One region of the Ensifer sp. ZNC0028 genome, then DNA from elsewhere that is predicted to be linked to it. Evidence: predicted binding sites of a transcription regulator. Region 1 holds the regulator's gene; each other region holds the start of a gene.
What was found. Region 1 encodes LexA, which represses DNA repair genes until DNA is damaged. Its sites were predicted from a motif close to TGTTCNNNNTGTGTTCNG; they were not measured.

Region 1 (7,037 bases):
CAGCGGGCCGGCAGGGGCCTATCTCACATACGAAAATCGTGTAATTGGCGCGGGCATCATGGCGTTCACAACCAGTGCCCGGACGGCATTTCATGGTTGGCGTGTATCGCCGACACTTCAACGAGGCTCATGGAGCGCCATCGTCCGGTTGCAGGGTAAACCCGCCGGCAGAGTTCGACAATGGGTGGAGTTCAGAAGCGATTCAGAGCCCGACGGCCTCGCTCCTACTAGCCGGATCGAGCAACACTTATCGGGCAACGACGTTCGAGCGGGCGTGCTGGCGCGCGTCTATTGACAGGCTCGGCGGCCGTCGTGTTGACTGGATGGCACGGGGCCGTAGCTCAGTTGGGAGAGCGCCGCAATCGCACTGCGGAGGTCGAGGGTTCGACTCCCTTCGGCTCCACCAAGGCAAACAGAATTGAGCCAATTGCCGAAGCACTGGAAGAGTGGCTGATTTGTAATCAGCAGATCGCAGGTTCGAGTTTCTCTGGGGACACCACTCGTCCCGGCCACCGCCCGGCCTTCGCGCAACAACGCCCGCTCACGCGCCCCTGTTTTCAGAGGCTGAACGGATCCCGCGCGGAGCGTTTTTCGCTCGGTGCATTGAACGGATCCGCCTTCTTCTCCTTGGACTTGCGGCCTTCGTCGGCGATGATCTCGTCCACTGCCTTCTGGCACTTCATCAGCTCTTCGGCCGCGGGGCCGGTGCCGCGCAGGCTGAGATTGGCGATGACGCGATCTTCGAACGCGATGGCTAGGCCCCGCTTGCGCACGAAGCCCGTCAGGAACTCGGCGTCGGTGACGTTCACGAACAGAAACTTTCCGCTCGCGTCGCCAGCGGCGGTCGCCGAAGCGCTCCAGGGCTCGGTCTTGTCGAAGCGGAACGTCAGGTCGTATTCCTTGCCGACCTCGAGCGACCGCCAGTCGTCGCTGGCGAAGCTCATGTAGAGCGGCGACTCAGAGCCCTTGGGATAGAACCCCAGCCGCAAGGTGACGCCGCCGTCGAATTCCGACGAGATGAAGCAGGAGCCCTCCATCGAGGTGTCGGATGCAACGGTCCAGCCGTCGACGTCCTTCCACTTGATGATTTCGGACTCCTCAGCCGCGGCCGATCCCGCGGCGATCAGACAGCTTACCAATCCGACCAGCAATCTACGCATGCAAAACCCCCGTTTGCCCGCATTTTGATAGGTCCCCGCGCCGCTGTCGAGGGTACCGAGCCCGATACCAGCAACATTTTAGGAATATTCACCTCTCTGCGGCAAGCGGACGCGCCCATCACATGGCGAAAGGATCTTTCGACGACTTGGTCTGGCCGCCACCGGCAAAGGGATCGTTGTTCGGGGCAGTGCCACCGGCGCCGGCAAAGGGATCGTTCGCTGCCCCCTGCCCGCCATTCGGGATCAAGGCGCTCACCGCCTCCTGACATTTGAACATCTCGCTCACCGCTTTCATCGAATCGCGCAGGCTGAGGCTCGCGACGACGCGTCCCTCGAAGGCCAGCGCCAAGGTGTTCTTGCGAACGAATTCGGTAAAGAAGTCGGTGTTGGAAAAGTTGACGACGAGGGCCTTGGCGCCGGTAAGATCGACGCCGAACGCAACGGCCGGCCACTGGCGACCACGGTCGAGCTGCAAGGCGACATCGTATTCCCGCTGCGGCTCGATGGATTTCCAGTCGGCATTGCCGATCGAAAGAAACGCCAGGTTCGCCGACCCCCGCGGATAAAAGCCGATACGAAGGATCGCACCCGCATCATAGCTCGTCGCGGCGTAACACGAGCCTCCCAGGGAAGGATCGGAACCCACCGTCCAGGCGTTGATCCGTTTCCAGATGTTCGAACGCCCTTCTTCAGCAGACGCCGCTCCGGCCGTGAGCAACAGACCGAGCACCACCAACGACAATCTACGCATGCAATTACCCCACTTTCCACGCAAAGTTATCTTTTTTTGACCTCCTGTCGAGACGGTGAAGCCCCTTCCTCGCAGGGATTTTTGCGCATCCCCCACCCCCGGCCCCAGAGCCGATAGTGCCAGTGCGTTCTTCGCCCGTCGCAAGAGGAACGGTCAAGATGAACTCGAGGTGCAGCGGCTGGCGCAAATCAGACACAGCCTGCAGGCAAAGAGCTGTTGAACACGGCAGAGTGATCGCCATGCTTGCTGGACTTCGGAACGAAAGCACGGTTCACATCGTTTCCCACCCTGTAGTGCCACCCCCTTCATCAAGTGGACGTTCCCCGTGCTTGCCGCCCTGCTTCTCGCTTCGATAGTCGCATCGCCCAATATGCCTGACGTCAAGCTCAGCGCTGCGACGGTGGATGAACTCCAGACCGATTTCGAACGGGCCGTGCCGTGCCACCAGATCGATGGACGCAACGTGTGGAAGGGCGCGCTGGCGTTCTACATCCAGTCCTTCGTTTATGACGGCGACACGCCCGTCGCGACCGACGCGGCCGACGCGGTGCTTCCGGAAGACAACAGCGCAGAGACGGTGAAGGAGTTCGAGGACGCCTGCTCGACCTCGCAAGCGACCTAAATCTCTCCTCATAGAGCCCCGCGATTCGCTCGAATCAGCTGCGCGACTGGCGCCTGCCGGCGCGTTTTTGGCACGCAACCGTCGCCGAAAAGCGCCCTGCTCCCGCAAAAGTGACCGATAGACACCCGCAGAAGCGGCCAATTGCCTGAATTCACGGAATTTTAGGCACTTGCGGAACACATATGGAACAGATAGTGTCTGTTCTTGATTTGTTTCACGCCTCTGGAGCGACGTGCCATGCTGACCCGCAAGCAACAGGAATTGCTTCTGTTCATTCACGAACGCATGAAGGAGTCGGGCGTACCGCCGTCATTCGATGAAATGAAGGATGCGCTCGACCTGGCGTCGAAGTCCGGCATCCACCGTTTGATCACCGCGCTCGAAGAACGCGGCTTCATTCGCCGGCTGCCGAACCGGGCGCGCGCGCTCGAAGTCATCAAGCTTCCGGAAGCTTACGCCGCCGGCCAGCAGCAGCCGCGCAGGGGCTTCTCGCCGAGCGTGATCGAAGGCAGCCTTGGAAAGCCGCCGGCGGCCGCTCCTGCCGCGCCGAAGCCCGCCCCGGTTGCCGAAAGCACGTCCGTTTCCGTCCCGGTGATGGGGCGCATCGCTGCCGGCGTTCCGATCTCGGCAATCCAGAACAACACCCACGACATCACCGTGCCGCTCGACATGATCGGCAGCGGCGAACATTACGCCCTTGAAGTGAAGGGCGATTCGATGATCGAGGCCGGCATCTTCGATGGCGACACGGTGATCATCCGCAACGGCAACTCGGCCAATCCCGGCGACATCATCGTGGCGCTCGTGGACGACGAGGAGGCGACGCTGAAGCGCTTCCGTCGCAAGGGCGCGTCGATTGCGCTCGAAGCCGCCAACCCCGCCTACGAGACGCGCATCTTCGGACCGGATCGCGTGAAGATCCAGGGCAAGCTTGTCGGGCTGATCCGCCGCTACCATTGAGCTGCAGACAGCACACCGAATCAAAAAAGAGCCTCGCCAAGGCAATTGGCGAGGCTCTTTCTATTTCGGGTGAAATCCAGATTGTCTATTCGTGGATCGTATATTCTCCGAGCTCGCAGAGATCCTGCGTGTCCTCGGTCGTATCGAGGGCCGAGCCCTCCTCGAATTCGAATCGCATGTCGTATTTGCAGACGTCCCGCCCGTCGGCAATGGTGATCTCCATGCTCTCGCCGGGGTTCAGGACCTGCCGACCGAAAACATCGTCTTCCCACTCATTGACGCCGACCGGTGACGTATAGAAGTTCGTCAGTACCACGCTGGTGTTGTTCTTCAGCTGGAAAACCAGGTCGTCAGCGTGCGCCTCAATAGCGGTCGCCGCAAAACACGCCAACGCCGTCAGGATCAGTCTCTTTTTCATTGATGCCATTGCCTCCGTTCTTAATGTTGACGGACGCTACCGATGCGGCTGATCTCAGCGGAGTCATCGTTCCCCCTCTACCGATTTCACCGAAGCGATAAGATCCGACGGAGGCATAGGAGACGTGGCTTGCGCGGACGTGGGGTCGCGAAACGACCCGCGCTGCCCTAAGGCAGAACGTCAAACCAATTCAAACGAGGTGAGATTTTTGGAGGCCTCGCCCGGAATTGAACCGGGGTACAAGGATTTGCAGTCCTCTGCGTCACCACTCCGCCACGAGGCCTCACAGCTCGGATAACCAAGCGTTGGCGCGGATTTAGAATGATTGCAGAAAAACCGCAAGAGGCATTTTCTGAAAAACGCGCCGTCGATTTGTTGGATAGATACTTTCCACAGAACGATCGCCGATGCCCGCCGATCGGCTCCCGGTTGATCTCAGCACCAGGGCGTCGGGCGTCCATCCCACGGGCGCACGAGCCCCTCGGAGACAAGCACGCGTCCAAGAGATTGATCGCCACGGGTAACCAGGCGCAGTTTTTCGCCGGCCTTGGCGTCTGATCGCCCGCCTGCCGAAACCAGCTTGAAGTCGCCCGCGTTCAGCAACTCGCGCAGGCGCTGCTTGGCGTAGAAGCCGCGCGAACGCTCCTTGTCGCAGCTTGCCTGGCGGATTCGCGGCGCATCGACGTCGGCGACACGGATCGTCTCGCCATGAAAGACGAAGGTGGAGCCATCGATCACGCAGTTGTCGTTGCGAATGCCGCAGAAATAAAACTGGTCGGTGCGGATGGACGCCGTCTTCACCTCTTCATTCGGCCGCACGACGGGGGTTGGCGGCGTGACGCCGACATTCACCGACGGCACCGGTGCGGCCAGGGCGACCTTCGTGACCGGGTCGGGCTTCGGATTAGGCTTGTGCCTGTCCGCCTGATGCGCGACGCGCTCCTGCGCTTCAGGAACGGCACGCGGAGGCTTCGGCTTCGTTTCCGTTCGCGACGCAAAAGCCACGACATCGGAAACCACGGGCCAGTGCCGCAACTCGGCGCGATGGTCATAGGCCATGACGCCGCCAAGGGTGAGCGCTGCGGCCAGATACCACGGCGCCATGCCGCCCTGCTTGCTGCTGCTTCTGCCCGAACTGCGGCGTCGACGTTTCGTAGTGGCTTTGGCCATCGGTCCCCATCCTGATTCGAGACCGCATTATGCGTTTGATGGGTTGCCGAAAAGTTTTCGAGGGTACCCCAACAGAGGGGAAGCCTGCGACGAACCGGTCATTCGCCCTGAGCATCACGGCGGTTCTTGAAATATTCGGGAATCGAACCGCGACCGCCCGAAGGACTGGGAACGGCCCCTGCCCGCAACAAGAGGAGCGGCAAACGGCGTTCGGCTCAGGAACCCTTCGAGGAATTGGTTTTCCCGCGCCAGCGCGCCCACCAGACGGCCAGGCGACGACGACGGCGGCGAACCGAGGGAATGTCGTGGGAAAGCACGATCAGGCCCAGCGGTATCATCCAGAAGCCCAGCACGGGCAGGAAGCCGAGAAAACCGCAGAACACCAGCAGCGAACCCAGCAGGATGCGCAAGAGCGGAGAGTCGGGCAGCGCGATGCGCCATTTGCCCAGCACGATCTGTCGTGTCTGCGGATCAATGCCGAAATGCATCTGCTTCCTGTTTTTATTCATCATTCCCTATCCGGCGTGTTTTCCCACAATTGGGGACTTCTCCACAGCCTCGCAACGGAACTTGTCATTTTTTTTGAAAAAAGCGCTTGGCAAATCAGAAAAGCATGCGTATTAGCAGCCTCACTTCTGAAGCGCACAGCACAACAGCGGCGCGGATGATCCCTGGTAGCTCAGCGGTAGAGCATTCGACTGTTAATCGACAGGTCGCCGGTTCGAATCCGGCCCGGGGAGCCACTTTCTAAAGGCCTGCACCTCACGGTGCAGGCCTTTTCTTTTAGGCCTTTCAATAGCTTAGCTGCAATCTTGAAAGCGCCAGCGATCAGACCTCCCCGCTGCACCTTGCTTTTTTGGTTACATTTTGGGTACTTTTCGGACCACAAAAGGCTCTGAAAGGCGCTCATTCATGGGATCTGACGATCTCTCCCGCTACGTCGTGAAGCATCCAGCCAGCGGAATTTACCGCTATTATCGCCGCGTCCCGACGGAAGTCGCTCACCTCGACCAGCGATCCCACGTCAAGCAGTCCCTAAAAACGAAGAATTTGAAGGAGGCGCTGGAGAAGGCCCAATCGGTGCACGAGGCCGCTGAGAGCCTTTGGCGAGCGCTGCTGGCTGGCAACGACAACGAAACGGCGTTTGCGCGCTACGAGGCCGCTGTGAGGCTCGCACAGTCGCTCGGCTTCACCTATCGACCGATCACCGAAATCGCGTCGCTCCCGCTTGAGGAAATCGAGCGGCGGCTGGCTGTCGTTGGAGAAAACCTCGATAGATCGCAAATGATCGTCGACGCGGTCGCAGGAACGGTCGATGAGCCGGCGCCGCGCCTCAGCAACATCTGGTCTCTTTACGAGAAGCACAATGCCGCAGGCCTCACCGGCATGTCGAAGAATCAGCTTCGAAAGACCAAAGTGTCGCGCGAACGGGCAATCACTTACGCGATCGACGTGATGGGGGATCTTGAGCTGGGCGCAATCACTCGTCCCGACGTGCTGAAGTTTCGCCAGTGGTGGACGGACAAGATTATCGACGAGGGTCTGAAGGCCGACACGGCCAATCGCTCGTTCAGCGACATCATGGGCATGCTCACGCCCATAGACGCAGCGCTACACACGAATTACCACGCGGTATGGGAAAAGGCCCGCATCAAGGAGACGAACGCCACTAAAGGCCGCAGCCGCCCGCCCTTTTCCAGCGAATGGATCGCATCGAAGATCCTGCTGCCGGGCACCATGGATATGCTCGACGAGGATGCGCGCCTGGTCGCCTACGTGATGGTGGAAACGGGCGCCCGCCTTGGCGAGATCTGCAATCTCAGGCCGCAGGATATCCGTCTCGACGATGAGGTCCCGCACATCGAAGTGGCGGAGCGCGATGATAGGCGGCAGAAGAGCGACTATTCGATCAGACGCGTGCCGCTCGTCGGGGTTTCGCTGTGGGCCATGCGCCAG
Region 2 (7,037 bases), on a different contig from region 1:
TCGATGATTTCGTCCAGTGCCTCGAAGCGAGCCTCAAAGAGCTTGCGGTGCGCCTCGATCCACTCGGCCTCCGCCTGAAGACCGTCCTTCCCAAGCTTGCAAGTTCTCACCCGCCCGACCTTTTGCGTGACGACGAGGCCGGCCCGCTCGAGAACCTGGACGTGCTTCTTCATGCCGGTCAGCGTCATCTGGAACTGGTCCGCGAGACTGGTGATCGACGCCTCCCCTCGCCCAAGCTGATCGATGATCCCGCGGCGGGTCGCGTCGGATAGTGCCGCGAACGAGAGATCGAGAGGGGAACTTATATACTGAACCATTCAGTTCAGTTTTAACCTGCCGACGCGCGAAGCGCAAGCGTCTCGGAGCGCGTCCGCGTGCTTGACGCTTCCGCCCGATAAGGGGCGCCTCAGCAGGCGCGAAATCTTGCGCTGGCTTGCCTCGTAGGGCCGAGACTGGGCCGAATGCCCGACGACGTGCACTAAACGACGCTTCCAACGATCATCGCGCTCAATGCGGCAACCGCTTCATCTGCCAGTGTCTGCACCGCTCGGGCTTCGCCTGCCATCGCTTCGGCTGCGCCCAGGATACCGACGCAGCGCAGGCTAAGCTGCTCATCCGTGAGGCTGGAGTGAACGCGCAGCGCTCCGCACATGATTTGCACGTATTCATCGACCATGGCTCTTTGTTGCGCCGCCATCTCGTCGGTGCCTTTGAGTGCCGCCGAGATGGCTGGTGCCTCGGCGCCGACATCGGCGAGACAGTTGAAATATGCGCGGCTCATCACGTCGGCCAACGCCTGCAAATCCCCGGGAGCCGCGGCAAGAGCCTGTCGCAGTTTTTCAGCGTAGCTGTCTTCGAGGCGTTGGAACAGGGCCAGCAACAAACCCGGCCGCGTGGCAAAGTGCTCATAGGTGACGGGACGGCTGACGCCGGCGCGTGCAGCCAGTGTCGCAAGGGTCAGTTCGTCCGCACCCTTGTCCCGGACGATCTCCATCGCCAAATCGATCAACTGCTCACGCCGCTGATCCTTGGGCATCTTTGCCATTCTCGCCCCACTTGTTTTCTACATTTTGTAAGTTACATTTTGTAGGAACTGAAATCAAGGAAGGAATGCGTAATGAGCGATGTCAGCGTAGTGGGGCTCGGGGAAATGGGCAGCGCGTTGGCGCGGGCCCTGGTTGGTGCCGGCAAGGGCGTGACTGTCTGGAACCGCAACATGTCGAAGGCTCCTCCGCTGATTGCACTCGGCGCGACGGCTGCCGACACAGTCACCGAGGCATTGGAAGCCAGTCCGGTGACCGTGATCTGCCTCTCGGATTATGCGGCAACACTGTCGCTCCTCGACGAACCCGTAGCCCGGGAAGCGCTCGAGGGAAAATTGGTGATCCAGCTCAGCTCCGGCACACCTGACCATGCCCGCTCGTTCGATGGCTGGATCAGAGATCACGGCGCGCGTTATGTCGACGGCGCCATCGCTGCCTGGCCACGCCAGATCGGCGGTCCGGAGGCCGCAATCACAGTCGCCGGTTCCGAGAAAGCGTTTGCCGCCGCTGAGCCCTTGCTCAGGACACTGGCCGGCAACATCAACTATGCAGGTACGAACATTGGCCACCCGGCGACGCTGGCCAATGCCGGCCTCGCGTACTTTGCCGGACACTGGCTCGGCTTTGTCCACGGCGCCGCTGTATGCGAAGCAGAAGGCATCGATCCGGCCGTGTTTGGCGACATGATGGCTGAGATCGCGCCAATGTTTGCTGACGACATGCTGAGGATGGGCAAGGCCATGACCGAAAACCGCTTCGACAACGCCGAGGCTACCATCAAGACGATTTCCGCCGACCTCCGCTGGCTCACCGAATATGCCGAGCGTACCGGGATCAGCAACGCGTTTCCACGGCTGGCGGCCGACATCTTTCAGCAGGCCCAGGACGCCGGCGCGGGCGCCCAACAGCATGGCGCGGTGATCAAGGTCATCCGGCCCACAAGCAAATAGCCACCGCGATGCGTAGCGGATGCGAGCTAGCTGGTGGCCAATCGAGACATGAGGGCGAGTGATCAGGGCCTCGCCCTCACCTGTCCGGCTGCGTCCGCGACTGGCAATGTCTATGATGCCATCCTGTGATGCGCCCCGTCACAGGTGACGGCTCGCGATCAGGGCGCATCGACCGAAAGCTCCTAAAGGCGGCGACCTGCCACTTGTTCTCCAGCCTTTGCCGAAATAATCTTCGTTGGTGGGAGTGGCCTTCGCGTGAACACCAATGTTGTGATCGTCGGCGCCGGGCCCGCGGGCCTCGCGGTCGGCGCCTGCCTGACACGGGCGGGTCTCGATTTCATTATCCTTGAAAAGGCGCGCGAGATCGCGCCGGCCTGGCGACGTCATTATCGGCGCCTCCACCTGCATACGGTCAAGGCGTTCTCCTCGTTGCCGCACATGCCATTCCCGGAGACCTATCCGCGCTACGTGCCGCGCGAAAAGATGGTCGAGTATCTCGACGCCTACGCCGCGCGTTTCGAGCTCCGGCCGCACTTCGGCGAGACGGTCAACTCCATCCGCCGCGAGAACGGTAACTATCTGGTCGAGACCGGCACGGAAACCGTGTCCGCTCGCCACGTCGTCATCGCCAGCGGCAACAATGCCGCGCCCATAGTTCCGAATCTGCCCGAAATGGGGACCTTCGCCGGCAGCCTGTTGCATAGCGCTGACTATGCCGATGCCACCCCCTTCATTGGCCAATCGGTACTGGTGATCGGCATGGGCAACACCGGCGCCGAGATTGCGCTCGACCTTGCCGAGCTCGGCGCCCGGCCGACCCTGTCGGTACGCAACGGCGTCCACATTGTGCCGCGACAGCTCTTCGGCGTACCGATCCAGATGGTTGCAATGGCCACCCGTTTGCTGCCGCGAGCGGTGAACGACGCGTTTTTCCCGATCATTCTCGACTTTGCGCTGGGAAAGCCTGAAGAATTCGGCATCGTCCGACCAAAGCATGGCATCCTTGAGCAGGTCGCTGCCGGGCACATTCCGGTCATCGATGTCGGCACTGTTGCAGCGATCAAGTCCGGCAGCATCAAGGTGGCACCTGCCATCACGCGTTTCACCGAGCGCGGCGCCATCTTTGTTTCTGGCAGACAGGCAGAGTTCGACAGCGTCATCCTTGCCACCGGCTACCGGCCAAGTTTCGAGAAATTTCTGCCTGCGAACCTTCACCCCGGAAAAAGCGGCGTCACGCGGCAGTCCGCCGAACTCGGCCTCTATCTCGTCGGCTTCCACAATCCAGTCACCGGCCTGCTCCGGGAAATCGGCCGAGAAGCGGCCGCGGTGACCGCCGACATCGAGCGACGAAGCCGCGTAAGGTAATCGCTGCGAATGTGTGCGATGGTGGAATATGTGCGCAAATGAGGCGGGCTACCCGGTTCGCCTAGCCGCGCCCAAGACCAGCGCTCGCGTGGCATCATCCATCGACCTCCGAAGTCGAAAGGACACGCGCGCCCATCGATTTTGGAAACGCCGACGAAACTGTCGATGCCGGCAAAGCGACGTTCAGCGTGTTTGACGGCGGCCATCTCGCCGGTATGTCGGATCCAGTTGCTTCGGCTCGCTCGCCGGTCCCTCTGTTTTCTCAAATCCAAACACGCTGCGGCCGCCCCATTCGGGCGAACGGCGAAACTCTCCGGCAACGATTTCCTTAAGGTCCGGGCCAGTGGCGTATCTCTCGAGCTGCCGTGCCTGGTCGTCCAGACGCCTCAGCGCCTCCAGCTCCTCGCCAAGTCCCAGCCGCGCCTTCGTCACTGCCGATCGCATGACCGCAATCGTGTGGTCATAGACCTTGAGCGGCACGGGAAACGGATGGCGATCCTTGCCGCCGTGGGCAAGCGAAAACCGCGCCGGGTCGGCGAAACGGCAAGGGGCGCCGTGGACGACCTCCGCCACCATCGCGAGCGCGTTGACCGTGCGGGCACCGACGCCCGGAACCATCAGCAGCTGCTCGAAATCTTCGGGACCGCGATCGGCGGCCGCAGAAAGTGTCGCATGCAGCCGTCGCATGTTGACGTTTTCCTCCCGCACATCGTGGTGCGCCGGCATCACGAGATGCGGGAGCAAAGGCTGATCAACCTTTTTCGACCTTCCCTTTGGATCCAGAGCAACGACTTCCCGGACAATTCGGTCCGGCCCAAGCGACGCCAAAAGGTCAAGCTGCCCATTGCGCGAGGCGGCGGCCCGCTTGTCTGCGAGATTGACGATTTCCCCCTGCCCTTTTCCTTCGATCGCTGCATGGGGAGAGTCGACGAAACTCGAAACGCCTTCGGAGAACCAGTGATAGCGCCGGGCCTGGCGTTTATCGCCGTTCATGCCCTGCTGCACCACCACCCATTTGCCGTCATCGGCAACGATGAAGCCGTGCAGGTAGAGATCGAAGCCATCCTGGACAGCTGCACTGTCGACTTTCGCAACAAGCCGGCTGGTTGCAGCAAGCCCGGCACCATCGAAGCCGACGCGGTTGCCGATGGCAATCAGTTCGTCAGGCGTCTGCCGCGAATGCCGCCCGCGGCCACCGCAGACGCTTATCCCGAGATCCCTGGAACGAGAAGCCAGGCCACGCTTGAGAGCGCCGATCACGCTGGTCGTGATGCCGGAAGAGTGCCAATCCATGCCCATGACGCAGCCGAAGGACTGGAACCAGAAAGGATGGGCCAGCCGGCGCAGAAACTCGTCACGGCCATATTCGATGACGATGGCTTCGGCGATGATCGTCCCGAGTTTCGTCATGCGGTCTCCGAGCCAAGGCGGAACCCTGCCGCCATGAAGAGGGAGATCTGCACTTCCAGCTCGCTGAACCATTCGTGTCTTATAGGCCGCTTACAGGCGTTGCGACAGAGTAAAGTTCTGTGAATGTTCCAGCCGGCGGAAATCAGAACACGAATGCCCCTGAACGCAGCACTTCGAACTGGCGGTAGGGAGAACAAACGCTGAGACCTTATCGGGCGTGAGGCTCCAGGAGATTCCCCTGGAGCGTCACCCGTTTGCCTCAAGCTACCTGGATTTGCCAGCCGATCACGCGACCATCATCGGCATCAATGCGCTCCCCCGTACGCAGGAAGCCATTGCTTTCAAGTACGCGCTGAGAGGCCACGTTTTCCGTGCCCGTTTCTGCCGAGACGTGCGTGACCCGCGGATCATGCAACGCTCATTCAAGCAACTGGCGCACACCCTTGGTCGCAAAACCGCGGCCTTGGCAACGTGGCGCGACCCCGTAACCGATATGGAGATCGCCTTCGGGCGAAACCCGTATCACAGAGCAAAGACCAACGATCTCGCCATCATGGACGATCCACCAAGCCGACGGGGCAAAACTTCGCCTTGTTTCGAAAGCGAGGTTGCGCAGCATTTCCATCACCTCTGGCGGAGCGATCACAGTATCTGCGGCAAGGTACAGGCCTTCGCGCACGACGCCTCCAGGCATCGCGATGAAATCATCATCAATTGCTTCGATGAGCATTTTTCGGCTTTCTGATCTGTCAGGTGTCCAAAGCCGAACAGTGAGCGCGTTTAACTATGCCGAACCGACGACATCAACGCACGCACCGCTGCGGCCAACGATTTTGGGAACAACTCGACGGCAATCATAGGCCTTCTCCTGCGGTTGAACGCGACGCTACTCGATCCCAGCCGAAACGACAACGCGTTGCTGCCCCTCGCCGCTCGCGACTTTCCGAAAGGCATACGCAGCCCGGCAACGAGGCGATGCCGATCTCAGTTGTTGAGGTTTGTCAGCGGTATGCGAAGCGCCAGACAAAGTCCGTCGGCCCGCCAATTTCGCACCAGCGATCCGTTCAGCCCCAGAACGGCCGCTTTCTCCAGCGTCGTGCCAAATCCCGTCCTTTCGGAACTCTCGGACAACGGATGTGAGCCGTGTTCACTCCACTTGACGTGAAGTTCCTCGTCGATGGTCGAAACGTCGATGGTCAGTTGCCCCGTGGGGACGGAAAGGGCGCCATATTTGACAGCGTTGGTGGTCAGCTCGTGCAGAAGGAGCGCAAGGGACGTCAGTGCCTTGTCGCCGAGCGGAGCGTCCGACCCGGATATCATGACGCGAGAGCCGTGAGCGTGGTCGTGTGGTGCAACGATTGCCTTCAACAGGGCTACAACCGTCGTCGCAATCTCTGCACGATTGTCCTCCCGAACAAGCTCGGGCAGTGTAAGCTCGTGAGCGCGAGACAGCGCGTGCAGTCGCGACCGTAGATCAGCCTCGAGATCGGAGACGGTTTCGGCTTGCCTGGCACTGACCGAGATCAACCCGGCGGTGAGGCTGAACAGGTTCTTGATCCGGTGATTGATTTCCCGCAGCAGAATATCCTTGTGCTCCGCTGCCTGTTTGAGCGCCTCTGCCTGGGCAGCGAGTTCATCTCGTTGGGCGGCAAGTAGCTGCCGCTGCCGGTAGAGTTCGAAGAACACGTTGACTTTGCTGGCCAGGACGTCCGGTTCAATCGGCTTTTGAATGAAGTCCACCGCGCCAGCTTCGTAGCCGCGAAATCGGCGCTGGCCGTCTGCGGTTCCCGCCGTCACGAAAATGATGGGAATGTGCCGCGTGCGTTCGTTGCCGCGCATCAACTCTGCAAGTTCGAAACCGTCGAGACCCGGCATCTGAACATCGACGAGCGCGAGCGCTACGTCTTGTCGAAGCAGCATCTCAAGCGCCTGATCACCGGACCGCGCTTTCATGAGAAGGCGATCGTCGCGGCGAAGCAGTGCCTCCAGCGACAGGAGGTTTTCCTCGAGGTCATCGACCAGCAGAAACGGGACGGGCTCCATAATTATTCTCAGACCTCTTTCAAGTATTCGGCAATGGCATCGAGCGTCAGGATAAGAGCGCTCGGGCAAGACTGGATTGCCGCTTCCGGCATGGCGCGAGCGTGAGCGCCTTCAGGGTTTTGCACGATCGCCGTCCCGCCTGCTTCATGGACTGCCGCCAGGCCATCCGCCCCATCACGATTGGCACCGGTCAGGACAATCGCGACGAGAGCCGGCCCGAATGCAT
Region 3 (7,037 bases), on a different contig from region 1:
CGGAATCCGGCACTCCAGATCGTCTTCTCGTCAACCTGTCCTAACAGGCGAAACTCACTCACGCCTTCTCGACAAACCCGTCGAGCACCCGCTTCTGGCCGGCGCGGTCGAAGTCGATTGTGAGCTTGTTGCCCTCGATGGCGGCGATGTTGCCGTTGCCGAACTTCATGTGGAAGACGCGGTCGCCGACCGAGAAGCGGGAGGGTTCCGTGGCGGTCGATTTCGCCACCAGCTCCCCGTCGATGGTGCGGCCGCGTGGGCCGCTTTCGCCGTAGCCGATGCGCTCGACCGCGTGGCCGGAGCGGGTGCCCCAGTTGTCGCGGGTGGCGTCGGAGCGGTTTTGCTGCGCGCGCTTCCAGCCGGGCGTCGAATAGTTGTTTTGGAAGGGGTCGGCCTTGTCGAAGCGCGACTGGCCGTAGCCGCCGCGACCATAGCCGCCATAGGACTGCTCGTTTTCGGCCACGTCCACATGCGCAAGCGGCAGCTCCTCGAGGAAGCGTGACGGCATGGTCGACTGCCAGAGGCCGTGGATGCGGCGGTTGGAGACAAACCAGATGTGGCAACGGTGCTTGGCGCGGGTGATGCCGACATAGGCAAGGCGGCGCTCTTCCTCAAGGCCGGAGCGGCCGCCTTCGTCAAGCGCGCGCTGGTGCGGAAACAGGCCTTCCTCCCAGCCGGGCAGGAACACGGTGTCGAACTCCAGGCCCTTGGCCGAATGCAGCGTCATGATCGAGACGGCGTCGAGGTTCTCGTTCTGCTCGGCATCCATGACCAGAGCGACGTGTTCGAGGAAGCCGCGCAGCGACTCAAACGCTTCCATCGAGCGGATCAGTTCCTTCAGGTTTTCGAGCCGGCCCGGTGCTTCCGCCGTCTTGTCGTTCTGCCACATGGCCGTATAGCCGCTCTCGTCGAGGATCTGCTCGGCAAGCTCGGTATGCACGGTGGTCTCGAGCAGGCTCTGCCAGCGGCGGAAGTCGGTGACGACGTCGAACAGGGCTTTCCGCGCCTTCGGCTTCAACTCGTCGGTCTCGATAATCTCGGAAGCGGCCGCCAGCATCGGAATGTCGCGGGCGCGGGCATAGTCGTGCAGCGTGCGCACGGTGGTGTCGCCAAGGCCACGCTTCGGCGTGTTGATGATGCGCTCGAAGGCCAAGTCGTCGGCCGGTTGGCAGACCAGGCGGAAATAGGCCATGGCATCGCGGATTTCGAGACGCTCATAGAAACGAGGCCCGCCGATGACGCGGTAGTTGAGGCCAAGCGTGACGAAGCGGTCTTCGAATTCGCGCATCTGGAACGAAGCGCGCACCAGGATCGCCATGTCGTTAAGCTTGTGGCTCTTGCGCTGCAGCTGCTCGATTTCTTCGCCGACGGCGCGGGCTTCCTCTTCCGAATCCCAGGCGGCGTGCACCTGCACCTTCTCGTCATCCGGGTCGGTTCGGTCGGTGAAAAGCGTCTTGCCGAGGCGGCCTTCATTGTGGGCGATCAGGTGGCCGGCAGCACCCAGGATATGTTCGGTCGAGCGATAGTTGCGCTCGAGCTTGATCACCTTGGCGCCCGGGAAATCCTTCTCGAAGCGCAGGATGTTGTCGACTTCCGCGCCGCGCCAGCCATAGATCGACTGGTCGTCGTCGCCGACACAGCAGACGTTCTGCGGGACGCCCTTCGGCCGCTGGGCAAGCAAGCGCAGCCACATGTACTGGGCCGTGTTGGTGTCCTGGTACTCGTCGACGAGGATGTAGCGGAACTTGTCGTGATAGTCCTTCAGCACGTCCGCGTGCATGCGGAAGATGCGGATCGGGTGCAGCAAGAGGTCGCCGAAGTCGCAGGCGTTCAGCGTCAAGAGCCGGTTCTGGTAGGCGGCGTAGAGTTCGCGGCCCTTGCCGTTGGCAAAGGCGCGCGCGTCGCCCTCGGGGATCTGGGCGGGGTCGAGGCCCTTGTTCTTCCAGCCGTCGATCAGGCCGGCGAACTGCTTGGCTGGCCAGCGCTTGTCGTCGATGCCTTCGGCCTGGATCAACTGCTTGATCAACCGCACCACGTCGTCGGTGTCGAGAATGGTGAAATCGGAGCGCAGGCCCACGAGTTCGGCGTGGCGGCGCAGAAGCTTGACGCCGATCGAGTGGAAGGTGCCGAGCCAGGGCATGCCTTCGACCGCATGGCCGACGAGCACGCCGATGCGCTCCTTCATCTCGCGCGCCGCCTTGTTGGTGAAGGTCACCGCGAGCATCTGCGAGGGGAAGGCGCGGCCGGTCGTCAGGATATGGGCGATGCGCGTGGTCAAGACCCGGGTCTTGCCGGTGCCGGCACCTGCGAGCACCAGCACGGGTCCGTCCAGCGTCTCGACGGCTTCGGCCTGTTCCGGGTTGAGGCCTTGGAGATAATCCGGGCGCGGCTGAGCACGATCACGCGCCGCCATGGCGCGCGCAGCAATGCCGCCAGTTGCCGGAACACCTGCGGGGGCGGGCTGCTGCTTGCGCGGCGCCGGCTCCTCGTCGAAGAAGGGAATGTCGTCGAAACCACTCATCATGCGGCTCAATGTAGTGATTCGGTGGGGAAAGGCCAGAAAGGATGTTCTTCTTTTATTCCGTTTTCTGCGCCAGCCGCACCAAGCCTGTGGAAAGACAGGCGATTTCGAGACCGCTTATTCTTGGGCCTGTTTCGTTTCTCGCATGTCGTCGCCGCAAAACCGCTTCACACTTTTGCGCGACATGCTTCACCCAGCCGTCTTGTCGAAAGCGGGATCGACAGGCACCTGCAGCGCGGTCGCAAGCTGGTTGGTGCGGGCGGCAAGCGAGATCACGCGCAGGAGATCGGCGTGCTCGGCATCGCTCATGCCCTTGGCTTTTGCCGCAGCCGTATGGGAATGGGCGCAGTAACCGCAGCCATTGGTGACGGAAACGGCGATGTAGAGCATCTCCTTGACCAGCGGATCGAGCGCAGACGGCGTTGCCATCACCGCCTTCACGTCGCGCCAGGTCTGCTCCAGCAACTCCGGATCGAAGGCGAGCCACAGCCACATATTGTTGATGAAATCGGACTTGCGGGTGGCGCGGATGTCGTCGAACACGGCCTTGACGCGCGGATCGGCTTCCGGATTTGAGGGCGGGGTTACGGTGCTCATGGGGCTCCTTCGCTGTTGTCGTTGGTGGCGGCACGCGGGCTGGCCGGTGGCTTGATGCGACGACGATAGCCGACGTTGCAGCGATTGCCAGCGTTGCGTTTGAGGAGCCGTGGCCGATGCGTTCAATTGGGGATTTCGTTGCAGGGTTGATTGTTCGAGCCGAAGGGGCCCGATGTAAACAGCACGCCCTTGCTCGAGCCCTGACAGGCGTTGCCGTTTTGCGTGACGATGAAGACCCGGCGGCCGCAAAAGCCCGAAAACAACCTTTCTCTCGTCAAACGTGTTCCAGCCAAAAGCTGGTTGTGCTCTATAGGTCGGTGACCTAGAAGTAGCTTCGGACGCTCGAAGCGGCGTTCAGGCAGGAGCCCGACCATGATCAAGATGAGCGTCTACTATCCGGCCGATGGTGGCACGAAGTTCGACCACGACTACTACCGCACCACGCACATGCCCTTGCTCCAGGACCGGCTCGGCGATGCCTGCCTGCGCTACGAGATCGACAAGGGCCTTGCGGGGCGCGAGCCTGGAAGCGCGCCACAGTTCGTCGCGGCGTGCCACGTCTACGCGCCGAGCCTCGAGACATTCCAGGAGGCGTTAGGTCCGCACCGCGCCGAAATCTCCGCTGATGTCGCCAACTATACGGACATCGCGCCCATCGTGCAGATCAGTGAAGTCGTTGGCGGCTAGGGTGCTTCCGCGCGTCAGGCGTCGCCGTTGACCTTCCGCGATCGGCGTCCTGTTGGCGCACCGTGATCCATGGTGACGCAGCCGGTGCGGAGTTGGTCGACGATCGGGAACATGTGGTTGCCGTGGACACGGAAACCACCTTGCTCCCTTTAAGCTCGCCTCAGCCAAACCCTGGTTGTGCTCTTTAGGTCCGTGACCTAGACCAGCGCAAAGACGCGGGCCGGGCCGCCGGTGCCGCCGCGATGCTTCGGCGCGCCGAGGATGAGGGTTGCGCCCTTGACCGGCAGCTTGTCGAGATTGGCGGCGGCCTCCAGCCCCCAGCGTCCCTCCGGCAGCCAGGCATAATGCGTGGCGAAATCGGGCGAGGGGCCGTGGTCGAGCGAGAGCGTATCGACGGCAATGCCGGCCGCCTTGCTCTCTTCGATCAGATATTTGGCGGCCTCGACGTGAAAGCCGGGGAAGTGCAGCTTGCCGGCGCCATCGGCATTGCGGAACTTGTCCGTGCCCATATGCGCGCTCCAGCCTGACAGCATGGCGACGCAGGCGTTTTCAGGGATTTCGCCATTGGCTGAGACCCAGGCCTTGAGATCGTCGGGCGTCACCTGCGCATCGGCATCGGCCTCAGCTTTCTTTCTGATATCGACGATCACGAGCGGCACCACCAGCTTGTCGACGGGCAGTTCGGCGACGGAGAGACCGTCGGCCGAGAAGTGCAGCGGCGCATCGACATGGGTGCCGGTGTGCTCGTTCACTCGCAGCTCGAACATGTTGAACTTGTCTTTGGCGTAGTTGAATTTCTCCTCGCGGAAGAACTGCTGCTGGCCGAAGAAGGTCGGGAAATCCTCGTGCAATTCATGGGTCAGGTCGGTGACGCTTGAATGCCCCTGCGCCAACGCCGGCGGTGCCGCGCCCACGCTTGCGGCGGCAAGGCCCGCGGTCCCGACCGCGGCTGCTTTGAAGAAGCTGCGGCGCGAGAGCATGCGCTCTTTCACCGTTTGCATGACACAGGCATCGCACATCGACTTCTCTCCCCCAAGAGGCCTGAAGACAGGCGCAAAGCCGGCCGAAAGACGCTGCCGGCGGTTGCAGGATAGCGCAGTGTCGGCGGCTGTAAATGGTAATTGTCTAGTGAATTCCTGGACAAAGCTATGATGCGTCGGTGCGTCATCATCCCGCCAACAAATTCGCTTTTATTACAATTGCGTAATGATGGTATTCTGTCATTGCCCCGACACGTGCGAACAGGGATACTCCGGGCAATCGGAACGAACCGCCGGCCGCGCCGCGCTGGGGCGTGTTTTTTGCTTAATTCGGAGACTTGAATGCGGGTTTGGAAACAGCTTGCGGTGAGCGCCGCTGTGCTTCTCGTGGGCGCAGGCGTCTGGGTGCGGTTTGTGCCCGGCGCCGGTGAAACGCTGGCGGCGATCGGTGTTTCGCACCCGCTGATCGATGCCTTGTCCAAGCCAGGTGCTGAAGGCGGCGCGGGCGGCGAACGCGGCAATGGACGCGGGCAGGGCGGCAACAATGCCATCCTCGTTATGGTTAGGCCTTCGGGTACGTCTGTTGTCAACGACCGGCTGAACGCGATCGGCAACGGTGAAGCGATCCATTCCGTCACCGTGACGCCGACGGCGACCGGCAACCTCACCGAAATTCTCGTGCGCTCCGGCGAAAAGGTGGCGCAAGGCCAGGTGATCGCCAGGCTCGACAGCGACGACCAGAAGATCGCCGCCGACCAGGCGCGGCTGACACGCGACAGCGCCCGCGAAAAGGTCGAGCGCTACCGCAACCTCAGCACGGCGCGGGCGGTGTCGGCGGTGGATGTGCGCGACGCCGAGATCGCCATGCAGACCGCCGAACTGGCGCTGAAGACCGCCGAGCTCGACCTCAAGCGCCGCGATATCGTGGCGCCGTCGAAGGGCGTCGTCGGCATCATCACCGTCAATGTCGGCGACTATGTCACGACCACGACGCCGATTGCCGTCGTTGACGACCGCTCGGAAATCCTCGTCGATTTCTGGGTGCCGGAGCGCTTCGCCAACAAGATCAGCGTCGACCAGCCGGTCACGGCCTTCGCCATCGCCCAGCCCGGCAACCAGCTCGACGGTGCGATCCATGCGATCGACAACCGCCTCGACCAGGCGAGCCGGACGTTGCGCGTGCGCGCACGGCTTGAAAACCCCGACGATAAGCTTAGGGCAGGCATGTCCTTCTCGGTCACGGTCGCCTTCGACGGCGACACCTATCCGACGGTCGATCCGCTGGCGATCCAGTGGAGCTCGGAAGGCTCCTATATCTGGCGCGTCTCGGGCGACAAGAGCGAGAAGGTGCCGGTCAAGATCATTCAGCGCAACCCGGACAAGGTGCTGGTGGACGCAGCGCTTAAGGAAGGCGACGAGGTCGTCACCGAAGGCGTGCAGCGCCTGCGCGACGGCGGCGCCGTGCGCATTGCCGGCCGCGAGAGTAAGCAGGAACCGCAGAAGGTTGCGGAGGAAACCAAGTGAGCGGCGGCGACAGTCAGTCGAGCGGCCATGGTGGTGGTCACGGGGGCGGTGGCGACAAGATGTCAGCCCGCGAGCGTGGCAAGACCGGCTTTACCGCACTCTTCATCCGCCGCCCGATCTTCGCGCTGGTGGTCAACACGCTGATCGTCGTTGCCGGGCTTGCGGCCTGGAACGGCATCGAAATCCGCGAACTGCCGCAGGTCGACCAGCCGGTGATCTCGGTAACGACGACGCTCGATGGTGCAGCGCCCGAAACGATGGACCGCGAGGTCACCTCGGTGGTCGAGGGTGCCGTGTCGCGCGTGCAGGGCATCCGCGACATTTCCTCGACCTCGTCCTTCGGTCGCAGCCGGGTGACGCTGCAGTTTTCCGACACGACCGATATCGGCCAGGCTTCCAACGACATCCGCGACGCGCTCGGCCGGGTGCGCAACCAACTGCCCGACAATGTCGACGAGCCGAGCATCGTCAAGGCCGACGCCGACAGCCAGCCGATCATGCGCCTGGCTCTCACCTCCGACACCATGTCGATGGAAGACATGACGCTGCTCGTCGAAAACGAGATCAGCGACCGGCTCGCTGCCGTCGAGGGTGTGGCCGACGTCGCAGTCTATGGCGACCAGGAGAAGATCTTCCGCATCGACCTCGACCAGGCGAAGCTCGCCGGGCGCGGGGTGACGGTCGCAAACCTCAGGACAGCGCTGGCCAATGCCTCCTATGACGTTCCG
Region 4 (7,037 bases), on a different contig from region 1:
GCAAGCCGGCTGCGCCTGCGCCCGATCCTGATGACCTCGATGGCCTTCATCATGGGCGTTGTTCCCCTGGTGATATCCACCGGCGCCGGCGCGGAAATGCGCTCGGCCATGGGTGTCGCGGTCTTTGCAGGCATGATCGGCGTCACCGCCTTCGGCATCTTCATGACGCCGGTGTTCTACGTGCTGATCCGCAAGCTCGCCGGCGAGCGACCGCTGAAGCACACGGGAGCCCAAATCGAAGCGCCGCACTTGGCACCCGGAGAATAAGCCTTCTCCTACCCTTCGCGATCTTCAGGCGGGCCGGATCACTCCGGCCCGTCGAAGCTGCGGCGCTGCGCCTCCGCCCAGGCGCAGCGCCGTTTTGCGTCCGGCGTCACGGCTCCCCGCCCCGCGCCACAGTCGCCCATCTCGCGCGACAGGTCGCCATCTTGCGTGACAGTTTGCTGGCGATCGGATAAACCAGCACCTCCATTCCCAAGGCCTCTCATGGCCATGCAGACGGCATAACGCTAAATGACCTCCACCGATCCGATCGCCAATCTCGCCACCCTCATCCGTTGCCCCTCGGTTACCCCGGCCGAAGGCGGCGCGCTTGCAGCCCTCGAAGCCATGCTGAAGCCGCTCGGTTTCGCGGTCGACCGCGTGATGGCCAAGGAGGCCGGCACACCCGATATCGAAAACCTCTACGCGCGGCTCGGAACCGAAGGCCCGCATCTGATGTTTGCCGGGCATACGGATGTCGTTCCCGTCGGCGACGAGGCGGCCTGGAGCCATGGTCCGTTTTCGGCCGACATCGCCGGCGGCGAGATGTATGGCCGCGGCGCGGTCGACATGAAGGGTGGCATCGCTTGCTTCGTCGCGGCAATCGCCCGCCATGTTGAAAAGCATGGCGCCCCGAAAGGCTCGGTCTCCTTCCTCATCACCGGCGACGAAGAGGGTCCGGCGATCAACGGCACCACCAAGCTCCTGCAATGGGCGGCCGACAAGGGCGAGCGCTGGGATGCGTGCCTCGTCGGCGAGCCGACCAACCCGGACCAGCTTGGCGACATGATCAAGATCGGCCGGCGCGGCTCGCTTTCCGGGCGCATCACCGTTCACGGCGTGCAGGGCCACGCGGCCTATCCGCACCTTGCCGACAGCCCCGTGCGCGGCATCCTGCAGCTGACGCAGGCGCTGATGGACCCGCCCTTCGACAACGGCACCGACAGCTTCCAGCCCTCCAATCTGGAAGTGACGACGATCGATGTCGGCAACGGCGCCGTCAACGTCATTCCGGCCAAGGCGACGGCTGCCTTCAACATCCGCTTCAACGACACGTGGACGGCGGAAAGCCTGATGGCGGAGATCATCGCCCGGCTCGACCGTGCTGCGGCAAACGGTAGCCTGCGCCCAGACCGAGCCCCGGTCCGCTACGAAATCGCCTGGGCCGAGCGCCCGAGCCACGTGTTCCTCACGCGCAACAATGCGCTGATCGACTCGCTCTCCGGCGCGGTCGAGGCCGTCACCGGGCGTCAGCCGAAGCTGTCGACGACCGGCGGCACCTCGGATGCGCGCTTCATCAAGGACTACTGCCCGGTGGTCGAATTCGGTCTCGTCGGCCAGACCATGCACATGGTCGACGAACGGGTCGCCGTCGCCGACCTCGAGACGCTGACCAATATCTATGAAACCTTCATCTTCCGCTGGTTCGGCCATGCCGCTGCTTGATGAGGTGCTTGCCTATATCCGGGGGCTCTGGCTCCTGGCGCAGGGTAACGAAGAAGGCTTCCGTTGGCTCGATTTCAGCGAGAGCGGGCTCTGGCGCTCGTTCACGTCCATGCTCTGGTGCCTGCCGGCGATCGCCGTCACCTGGGCGTCCTGGCGGCTCTATTACCTCTCGGTCATGCCTGACGGCACCACGATCGGCGTCGGCTTCATCTTCAAGCTGCTCGTCGTCGATCTCGTCAGCTGGCTCCTGCCGCTGGTGCTGATCGCCATTCTCTCGCGACCGCTCGGCTTTGCCGGAGCGGTGGTACCGATCGTCGTCACCACCAACTGGCTCTCGGTGCCGCTCTCCTACGCCATGGCGTTGCCGGCGGCGATCCGCGTCGTCATTCCCGGGAGCCAGGGGCTGACGAGCTTCATCTGGCTGACGCTGCTCGTCATCAGCGTTGCGGTGCTCTTCCGGCTCTTGCGGATGGTGACCGGCAACCAGACGCTGCTTGCCTCGGCGCTGACCGCGCTCTTCCTGCTGCCGTCGATGATGATCGGCGATCTCCTGCAGCGCTTCTTCGGCCTGATCCCGACAAGCTAGGACTTCGGGATCAGTAGTCCACCTGAAGGAAATAAAGCCCATCGGGCGGGGCGACGGGGCCGCAGGCCTTGCGGTTGCGGGCTTCAAGCGCTGACTGCAGATCGTCAGGCGTCCACTTGCCCTCGCCCACCAGCTTCAGCGAGCCGGCGAAGGAGCGGATCTGGTTGTGCAGGAAGCTCTGCGCCGTCGCGCGGATCTCGATGACGCCGGCGACAAGCGCGACGTCCAGCCGATCGAGCGTGCGCACCGGGCTCGCCGCCTGGCAATGGGCGGAGCGGAAGGTGGTAAAGTCGTGATGGCCGACGAGGCGCTGGGCGCCCGCGTGCATGGCGTCATGGTCGAGCGGCTTCGGCACCCACCAGGCGCGCCGGGCTTCCAGCGCCAGCGGCGCCGGCCGTGAGATGATGCGGTAGAGATAATGCCGGCGCAGCGCCGAGAAGCGCGCGTCGAATTCCTCGGACACTTCCTCGGCCTCGAGGATCGCCACCCGCTCGCCCGCAAGCCCCAGATGGGCGTTCAGCGCGTTGCGCAGCGTATAGGGCTTCCACGGACGCGTGAGGTCCGCATGCATGACCTGGCCGCTGGCATGCACGCCGGAATCGGTACGGCCGGCGCCGCGGATCGATACGGTCTCGCCGGTGAGGGACAGGATCGCCTTTTCGATCGCCCCTTGCACGGACTCTCCGTTGTCCTGCCGCTGCCAGCCGACATAATCCGAGCCGTCATACTCTACGGTCAGCTTGAACCGCGGCATCAGCCGACCCTCGTGCCGGGTGCAACCGGCGTTCCGCGCAGGAAGTCGCCCGCGTCCAACGCCTTGCCGCCGGCGCGCTGCAGGCGGGTGAGCCGAACGGCGCCCTCGGCGCAGGCAATCGTCAGATTATCGTCGAGCACCGTGCCGGCCTCGCCCGCGCCGGAAGCGGGCTGCGAGTTCAACACCTTGATGCGTTCCGGCTTGCCGGCGATCTCAAGCTCGAACCACGCGCCCGGGAACGGCGACAGGCCGCGGATATGGTCGTGCACCACGCGGGCGGGACGGGCGAAATCGATGCGGGTTTCGGTCTTGCTGATCTTCTGGGCATAGACGACACCGTCCTCGGCCTGGACCGTCAGCGGCAGGTCGCCGGCTTCGAGCTTCGCCATCGCTTCACGCATCAGCGTCGCGCCGACCTGCATCAGTCGGTCGTGTAGCTCGCCACCGGTCATTGTCTCGCCGATCTGGACCGTCTTGGTGAGGGCGACCGGGCCGGTATCGAGCCCCTTTTCCATCTTCATCACCATCATGCCGGTGTCGTGGTCGCCGGCCATGATCGCGCGCTGGATGGGCGCTGCCCCGCGCCAGCGCGGCAGCAGAGAGGCGTGGCCGTTGTAGCAGCCGAGCTTGGTGCCGGTGAGGATGGCCTCGGGCAGAAGCAGGCCATAGGCGACGACGACGGCGACGTCGGCGTCGAAATCACGGAAGGTCTGGCGATCCGCCTCGTCCTTGAAGTTGACCGGCGTCAGCACCGGAATGCCGAGCAACTCGGCCGCCTGATGCACCGGCGACTTCTGCAGGTCGAGCCCGCGACGGCCGCCCGGCCGCGGCGGTTGGGTGTAGGCGGCGACGATCTGATGGCCGGCCTCGGCCAGTGCCGCCAGCGTCGGCACCGAAAATTCCGGCGTGCCCATGAAGATGATGCGAAGCGACAAGGCGGTAACTCCGTCCTTTCAGATCACTTCATGCGGGGAAACGGCGAAATGATCTCATTCACTAAAACAGGACAATTCCAGAAAAGCCGTTTCACGCTCTTTCCTGGAATGTTCAATGGGTTCCCGCCTTCAAGCTTTCGCGCGATCGTCCGCGATCGAAGGCTCAGATCGCCTTGGCGCCGCGCGTCTTGGCGGCCTTGGTGAATTTGCGGATCACCATGTCGCGCTTGAGCTTGGAGATATGGTCGATGAACAGCACGCCGTTCAGGTGGTCGATCTCGTGCTGCAGGCAGGTGGCGAGCAGGCCATCGGCCTCGATCGTCTGTTCCTTGCCGTCACGGTCCAGATGCTTGACGGTGATGACAGCGGGGCGCTCGACCTCGGCGTAATAATCCGGGATCGACAGGCAGCCTTCCTCGTAGACCGAATAGGTGTCGGACGAAGCGACGATCTCGGGGTTGATGAAGACAAGCGGCGTCTTCTCGTCGCCTTCTTTCGAAACGTCGAGCACCAGCATGCGCCTGGCGACACCGATCTGGATCGCGGCAAGGCCGATGCCGGGGGCATCATACATGGTTTCGAGCATGTCGTCGGCCAGGCGGCGGACGTCCGCGTCGACGGTTTCGATCGGCGTGGAAACCTGGCGAAGCACAGGATCGGGAAGGATGATGAGCGGCTTGATGGTCATGATGCTCCCATAGCCGATCTTTCCATCGACGCGCAAGGAAATTGCCTTGCCACCTGCGGCACCCGTTCGCCCCTGGCCGGGCATTAACCTCGACGCGCATCTGTTCTTGTTTTGATCTACACTTCGCGAGAGAATCTGTTAGGTTTGGCGCATGGAACCTGCGCCCCTTCCCTTCGCCCAGCCGCTGTTTTTCATCGGCCCTCTGCCGATCACCCTGGGCCATCTCGTGATTGCCGCCGGCCTTGTGGTCGTCGTTGCCGGTCTGATGGCGTTGTCGCGCCGACGTAATCCCCGCGACGACGAGCGGCAGGAACAGATGGCAATGCTGCTGGCCGCCCAGACGGAGATGCAGGGGCGGGTCGCGGCGATGGCCGAGGTGTTCGGCGCCCGGCAGGCGGAACTCAACCAGACGCTCAGCCAGCGCATCGACGGCATGACCCACCGCATCGGTACCTCGATCAGCGAGCAGACCAAGGCGACGCACGAAAACCTGCGCCGGCTGCAGGAGCGCCTCGCGGTCATCGACACGGCCCAGAACAACATCCAGTCGCTCGCCAAGGATATGGCCGGGCTTCAGGCGATCCTCTCGAACAAGCAGACGCGCGGCGCTTTCGGCCAGTCGCGCATGGAAGCGATCATCGCCGACGGGCTGCCGATGGGCGCCTTTGAATTCCAGGCCACGCTGTCGAACGGGGTGCGGCCCGACTGCATCATCCGCATGCCGAACGGCCAACCGCCGCTCGTCATCGACGCCAAGTTTCCGCTCGAAGCCTGGAACGCAATGCGTGACGCGCCGACCCCGGAACGCCGCCAGCAGATCGCCCAACTCTTTCGCCGCGACATGGAAACGCATGTGCGCGATATCGCCGGCAAATATCTGATCCCGGGTGAAACGCAGGACACCGCCTTCCTCTTCGTTCCCTCGGAATCGATCTTTGCGGAGATCCACGAGCATTTCGAAGCGATCGTGCAGAAGGCGCACCGCCAGCGGATCGTCATCGTCTCACCCTCCCTGCTCCTTTTGTCGATCCAGGTGATCCAGGCGATCCTCAAGGATGCGCGCATGCGCGAGCAGGCGCACCTGATCCAGGGCGAAGTCGCGCGGCTGATGGAGGACCTCGGCCGTCTCGATGAGCGTGTGCGCAAGCTGCAGGGCCATTTCGCCATGAGCCAGAAGGATGTCGAGGACATCCTCGTTTCCTCCAGCAAGCTCACCCGCCGCGGCGCCAAGATCGAGGCCCTCGAATTGCAAGCGGAAGGCGGCACACGGGACGCTGGCGAACCACGTGCCCCGGTCGACAATCGCGTCGGGCAATTGCGCCTGCGGGTGGTTGACGAGGACTGAGGCTGTCGGGCACTCTCCGGCCCAATTCGCAAAGCCGACAGGATACCTACACATGATTACTGTTTTTGGGTCCATCAACATGGATCTGATCGCCACCACCGCACGCCTTCCGAAGCCCGGCGAAACCGTCGCCGGCACCGGCTTCTCGACCGCCGCTGGCGGCAAGGGCGCAAACCAGGCGCTGGCCGCACGGCGCGCCGGCGCCACGGTGCAGATGGCAGGCGCGGTAGGCAAGGACAGCTTTGCCGACGGCGCGCTCGAACTGCTGAAGGGTGCCGGCGCCGACCTGTCGCTGACCAAGACGGTCGGCGAACCGACCGGCACCGCCCATATCCTCGTCGGCGGTGATGGCGAAAATGTCATCGTCGTCGTCGCCAGCGCCAATGCGACGGTCAATGAGGCCGATGCTGAAAAGGCAGTCGATGGCATGAAGCCCGGCGACACCTTGATGCTGCAGCTCGAAATTCCGGCCGCCTCGGTCGAAAAGGCGCTCACCGCTGCGAAACGGAAGGGCGTGCGCTCGGTCATCAACATCGCGCCGCTGACGCCCGAGGCAGCCCGCCTTGGCCGCATGGCCGATATCGTCATCGCCAACGAAACCGAATTCGAACTGCTCGCCGGCAAGAGCGGTATCGGGAGCACCGAGCGCGAAGAGGCGATGAAGGCGCTGCACGCCGAGACCGGCCAGACGGTCATCGTCACGCTCGGCGCCGAAGGTGTTGTTGCCGTTCATGCAGGTGAGATCCAGCGCGCCAAGGGCCTGAAGATCGAGCCGGTCGATACCGTCGGCGCCGGCGACACCTTCTGCGGCTACCTCGCAGCCAGCCTCGATGCCGGTATCGCCTTCCCCGACGCCCTGCGCCGCGCAGCGGTCGCCGGTTCTCTCGCCTGCCTGACGAGCGGCGCCCAGCCTTCGATCCCGCTCGCCGCGGACGTGGCATCGCGCCTCTAGATTCCGCACCTGAAAGCGCACGCTTGAGACGGGCGATGTTCGCCCGTCTTTATTTTGCGCAGGCCCCTGC

Region 2: the regulator LexA is predicted to act here: its motif matches at 4,882-4,899, upstream of L981_RS22975 (DUF763 domain-containing protein).
Region 3: the regulator LexA is predicted to act here: its motif matches at 2,567-2,584, upstream of L981_RS22660 (ATP-dependent helicase).
Region 4: the regulator LexA is predicted to act here: its motif matches at 4,772-4,789, upstream of L981_RS13745 (DNA recombination protein RmuC).

The regions. Positions count from the first base shown of each region.
Region 1 is NZ_JTLA01000035.1:15,762-22,798, reverse strand. Features, by position in the region: tRNA gene L981_RS09205 (tRNA-Ala) at 331-406, shown strand; gene L981_RS09200 (hypothetical protein) at 558-1,160, opposite strand; gene L981_RS09195 (hypothetical protein) at 1,279-2,007, opposite strand; gene L981_RS09190 (hypothetical protein) at 2,282-2,533, shown strand; gene lexA (transcriptional repressor LexA) at 2,771-3,493, shown strand; gene L981_RS09180 (hypothetical protein) at 3,579-3,911, opposite strand; tRNA gene L981_RS09175 (tRNA-Cys) at 4,121-4,194, opposite strand; gene L981_RS09170 (thermonuclease family protein) at 4,347-5,081, opposite strand; gene L981_RS09165 (hypothetical protein) at 5,297-5,590, opposite strand; tRNA gene L981_RS09160 (tRNA-Asn) at 5,750-5,824, shown strand; gene L981_RS09155 (DUF6538 domain-containing protein) at 5,994-7,037, shown strand, end outside.
Region 2 is NZ_JTLA01000101.1:26,954-33,990, reverse strand. Features, by position in the region: gene L981_RS22995 (helix-turn-helix transcriptional regulator) at 1-317, opposite strand, end outside; gene L981_RS22990 (TetR/AcrR family transcriptional regulator) at 479-1,036, opposite strand; gene L981_RS22985 (NAD(P)-dependent oxidoreductase) at 1,118-1,993, shown strand; gene L981_RS22980 (NAD(P)/FAD-dependent oxidoreductase) at 2,249-3,358, shown strand; gene L981_RS22975 (DUF763 domain-containing protein) at 3,542-4,840, opposite strand; gene L981_RS36065 (GNAT family N-acetyltransferase) at 5,187-5,498, opposite strand; gene L981_RS22965 (sensor histidine kinase) at 5,753-6,811, opposite strand; gene L981_RS22960 (chemotaxis protein CheB) at 6,820-7,037, opposite strand, start outside.
Region 3 is NZ_JTLA01000100.1:5,423-12,459, forward strand. Features, by position in the region: gene L981_RS22660 (ATP-dependent helicase) at 59-2,524, opposite strand; gene L981_RS22665 (carboxymuconolactone decarboxylase family protein) at 2,711-3,118, opposite strand; gene L981_RS22670 (EthD family reductase) at 3,491-3,805, shown strand; gene L981_RS22675 (cyclase family protein) at 4,003-4,824, opposite strand; gene L981_RS22680 (efflux RND transporter periplasmic adaptor subunit) at 5,128-6,309, shown strand; gene L981_RS22685 (efflux RND transporter permease subunit) at 6,369-7,037, shown strand, end outside.
Region 4 is NZ_JTLA01000057.1:4,818-11,854, reverse strand. Features, by position in the region: gene L981_RS13775 (efflux RND transporter permease subunit) at 1-267, shown strand, start outside; gene dapE (succinyl-diaminopimelate desuccinylase) at 514-1,707, shown strand; gene L981_RS13765 (hypothetical protein) at 1,694-2,293, shown strand; gene truA (tRNA pseudouridine(38-40) synthase TruA) at 2,304-3,047, opposite strand; gene fmt (methionyl-tRNA formyltransferase) at 3,047-3,982, opposite strand; gene def (peptide deformylase) at 4,146-4,670, opposite strand; gene L981_RS13745 (DNA recombination protein RmuC) at 4,822-6,015, shown strand; gene L981_RS13740 (ribokinase) at 6,068-6,967, shown strand.